DNA from 2 places in the Halomonas sp. Cn5-12 genome. Region 1 is predicted to be linked to the other one. Evidence: predicted binding sites of a transcription regulator. Region 1 holds the regulator's gene; the other holds the start of a gene.
What was found. The regulator LexA, encoded in region 1, represses DNA repair genes until DNA is damaged. The targets are predictions, from matches to a motif close to TACTGTNTANNTANACAGTA.
Positions count from the first base shown of each region.

Region 2: the regulator LexA is predicted to act here: its motif matches at 1,290-1,309, upstream of dinB (DNA polymerase IV).

Region 1 is NZ_JAKGAY010000001.1:40,706-42,909, forward strand. It holds gene L1249_RS00170 (TetR/AcrR family transcriptional regulator) at 1-300, opposite strand, end outside; gene lexA (transcriptional repressor LexA) at 529-1,206, shown strand; gene L1249_RS00180 (energy-coupling factor ABC transporter permease) at 1,228-1,899, opposite strand; gene purU (formyltetrahydrofolate deformylase) at 1,918-2,204, opposite strand, start outside.
Region 2 is NZ_JAKGAY010000029.1:35,105-37,308, reverse strand. It holds gene L1249_RS13905 (protein adenylyltransferase SelO) at 1-1,149, shown strand, start outside; gene dinB (DNA polymerase IV) at 1,333-2,204, shown strand, end outside.

The DNA of each region.
Region 1 (2,204 bases):
CACTGCCAGTACCGTAGTGGCCATGGTCTCTAACAGCACTTCTAGAGGAATAGGCTGGCCTTGATAGTGAGCTTCTAGCTCGTCCAGTGCGGTGTGAAAACGCTCTGAAAATGGATCGAGATAGCGGGAAAACACCGCTTGAATTAGCGCTTTTTTGGAACCAAAGTGGTAGTTCACGGCCGCCAAATTAACCCGGGCCTTGCTGGTGATATTACGCAGCGACGTCTCGGCAAAGCCTCGCTCTGCAAACAGTACCTCTGCAGTATCTAAAATACGCGTTACCGTATCCGATTGGGCCATAGCGCCCTCCAAAAAACAGGTGTTTTAAACATAGCTGAATACTATGTCATAACCCCTGCTGGCTCAATCTCTTATCCAAAGGGTAGTAAGCGTTAACTAAACACTTAACGACTGTCTCGGTTGGGTGTAACTCGTCATGTACTGGACAGAGCAACATACTGTATACTTAAACACATACTGATTAAGCCGACATGTAGCTACTGTCTTTTCACTGTTTTGGAGTTTGGTATGTCGCGTCCACTCACAGCACGTCAGCAGCACGTATTTGATTTTATTGTTAAGACCATGGGTGAGCTTGGCTACCCCCCTACCCGCGCCGAAATTGCCAAAGCGCTGGGATTCCGCTCGCCTAACGCAGCAGAAGAGCATTTGCGTGCGCTCGAGCGCAAAGGCGCTATTCGTATAATTCGCAATACATCACGAGGCATCCGCTTACCTAACCAGGAGCCGCAGGAGCTTACTGAAACGCCAGCGGCTGCAGCACCTGCTACTAATGAGCCGCTGCCCAATGGGCTTCCTGTGATTGGTGAGGTCGCCGCTGGCAGCCCTATCCTTGCGGCTGAACATATTGACCGTTACTGCCCGCTGCCCGCTGAGTACTTCACGCCTAAAGCAGATTACCTGCTACGGGTGCGCGGCCTATCCATGAAAGATGTAGGCATTCTTGAAGGCGACCTTCTGGCCGTGCATCGCACTGACCGCGTTCGCGATGGGCAAATTGTCGTGGCACGATTAGAAGACGAAGTAACGGTCAAGCGTTTTAAACGCCAAGGGCATCAAGTAACACTGATTGCCGAGAACGCAGATTTCGCACCAATTGAGATCGACCTACGCACTCAGCAGCTTGATATTGAAGGCGTGGGTGTTGGTGTTATTCGCGGTGGTAATGGGCAAGCGCTTGGCTAGTTGCCCAACCTGTAAGGCAGGCTACTGCAAGTCGATATAGCGGTGGTCATTAAAGGTGGCCACCCAGCTTGGGTGGTACACTAGTAAAATACTCAGCAGCATACCGGTTATAAATGCCTCTGACGGCATCAGTAACGGTAAAAAGCGGGCATACTCTTGGGCGAGATAGACGGCCTCGGGATCAGTGCCCGCTACGATAATCAGCGCAACAGCAGATAGCCCTCCCCCTAAGGTCGCCAAGGCCGTTCCAAAAAAGCCACAAGCAAATAAAAACACCATCAAATTATCAGGCAACCGACGGTCAACGATTCGCCATACAAAACCGGTCACGGTCGCAGGCACAATACCTGTCACCAGCATATTTGCCCCCATTAGCGACCAATCGTTTCTGCCAATAGCCACCATGGCGACATTAATCATCACATTGCTGATCAACGCCAGCGGCATTTTAAAGACTAGCGTCATCAGCACCGTAAACACCAAGTGAAGCGTTAACCAGTCCACCGCTTGCGCACGCAATTGCCACATCAACATGATGGCCAACGTAGCTGCCATCCAGCGGTGCTGAAGCGCTGTATCCTCAAGCAGTGGCCGCCAGGGGCGCAGGCATAAGCACCAGACGATGACACCCAACGATAAAAGCCACGTCATCACGAGTGCCCACGGTGCCAATACGCTTTGTGCAAACGACATAGCGCCCCCTTCTGCCGATTAGCTAAAAACGACCGTTTTGTTGCCGTGAATTAGCACGCGATCTTCTAGGTGCCAACGCAGCCCCCGCGCCAATACCGCTTTTTCCACATCGCGACCAAAACGTACCAAATCAGTAGGCGTGTGACAGTGGCTGACCCGGTGAATGTCCTGCTCAATTATGGGGCCTGCATCCAGCTCTTCTGTCACATAGTGGCAAGTTGCCCCAATCAGTTTCACGCCCCGCTCATAGGCTTGATGATACGGCTTGGCACCCGCAAAGGAAGGCAAGAAGCTGTGATGAATGT
Region 2 (2,204 bases), on a different contig from region 1:
CGCACGCCGTTTTCTCGCGGTGGCGATGGCCGCTCTCCCCTTGGCCCGGTGTTGCGGGAATATCTGGTGAGTGAATTTATGGCCGCCGTGGGCGTACCCACCACCCGGGCGCTGGCGGCTGTCTCTACGGGCGAGCGCGTGGTGCGCCAAATGGCCGAGCCGGGAGCCGTGCTGACCCGCGTAGCCAGCAGCCATATTCGTGTAGGCACGTTCCAGTTTGCCGCCGTTCGCTGCGATGAAGACGCGCTCAAAGCGTTGGCCGATCATGTGATAGCCCGCCACTACCCCGAAGCGGCCACTGCCGAAGACCCGTACCTAGCGCTATTGGAGGCCGTGACCGCCCGCCAGGCAGCGCTGGTGGCGCGTTGGATGAGCCTAGGCTTCATTCACGGCGTGATGAACACCGACAACTGCAGCATTGCCGGTGAAACCATCGATTACGGCCCCTGCGCGTTTATGGAGCAGTTCGACCCGAAGAAGGTGTACAGCTCCATTGACCAGGGCGGGCGCTACGCCTTCGACAACCAGCCGGGCATTGCCCAGTGGAACCTGGCCCGTTTTGCCGAAACCCTACTGCCGCTGATGCGCGCAGAGGGTGACACCGTGGTAGAGCAGGCCACCGAGGTGCTACGCGGCTTTACCTCCCGCTTTAGCGCCGAGCAGCGCCGCCTGCACGCTAATAAGCTAGGCCTCGCTCCAGAAAGCGATCGCGCCGCGCCGCTCATGGAAGCGCTGGAAATCCAGATGCATCAGGGCCGCATGGATATGACCGCCACCTTTGATGCGCTGACGCGCTATGCGCAAGCGCTGAGAAAGAACTCGTCAGCCCATTCCCAAAAAGAGGCGCTGCTAGCGCTGACCACTCAGCCCGATGGCCTTGCTGCTTGGCTGGCCGAGTGGGAAAACGCCCAGCAAGCGAGCCAGCAGCGTGAGCGCCTGGAGGCCATGCGCCGCGCCAACCCTGTGGTGATTCCCCGCAACCACCGCATTCAAGAGGTGATTGAAGCGGCAACAGAAGGCGATTTCGCGCCTTTCCACACGCTGCTCGCGGCGGTCACGCAGCCCTTCGATGAATCCGAAGAAGCGCGCCGCTTAGCCGCCCCGGCCACGGAAAGCGAGCAGGTGCTACGCACCTTTTGTGGTACTTGATTTAGATCAGCGAATATGGGCGGAAAACCCGTAGCGGGGGTCTTTCGCCAGGGATGGCGAAAGTAGCGTCCAGGGAGGGATTCACAGCGCCCCCGCCTAGGGTTTTGCTGCTCATCAGCGCTGCAGCACACCCTGTGATAAACTGTGCTTTTTTACAGTTAATGGCGGAGGCAAGGTCGGCCTGTGCGCAAAATCATTCACTGCGACTGTGACTGCTTCTATGCGGCGGTCGAGATGCGCGATAACCCCGCGTTAACCGATATCCCTATTGCCATTGGCGGCAGTGTGGAGCAGCGCGGGGTGGTGGCCACCTGTAACTATCCTGCCCGCGCGTTTGGCATCCACTCCGCCATGCCCATGGCTCAGGCGCTCAAACGTTGCCCCCATCTCACGGTGATTCGTGGCGATATGGCGAAGTACAAGGCCGTGGCACGCCAGGTGTTTGCCATCTATCGCGATGTCACCGAACTGATCGAGCCGCTCTCGCTGGATGAAGCCTTTCTGGATGTCTCGGAGGTCACGCTTCACCACGGCAGCGCCACCCGTATGGCCGAAGCCATTCGCCATCGGGTGAAGCAGGAAGTGGGCATTACCGTCTCGGCGGGTGTGGCACCCAACAAGTTTCTCGCCAAGATCGCCAGCGACTGGCGCAAGCCCGATGGGCTGTTTGTCATCACGCCAGACGATATCGACGCCTTCGTGCAGCAACTGCCGGTGAAAAAGATTCATGGGGTGGGGCCGCGCACCGCTGAAAAGCTGGCCGAACTGGGGATTCAAACGGGGGCGGATCTGCGCGCCCGGCCGCTGACCGAGCTGGTGGAGCGCTTTGGCCGCTTTGGGCATCGCCTGCATGAACTCAGCCACGGGCGCGATGAGCGCCCGGTTAAAACCCACCGCGAACGCAAGTCGATCAGCACCGAGCAAACCTACTCTCAAGATTTACCCACCCTGGAAGCCTGCCGTCGTCAGCTCCCCGAGCTGATTGGCGATTTAGAGCGCCGATACGCTCGCCTAGATCCGGCCCCCGCCGTGCGCGGCGTAATGGTGAAGGTCAA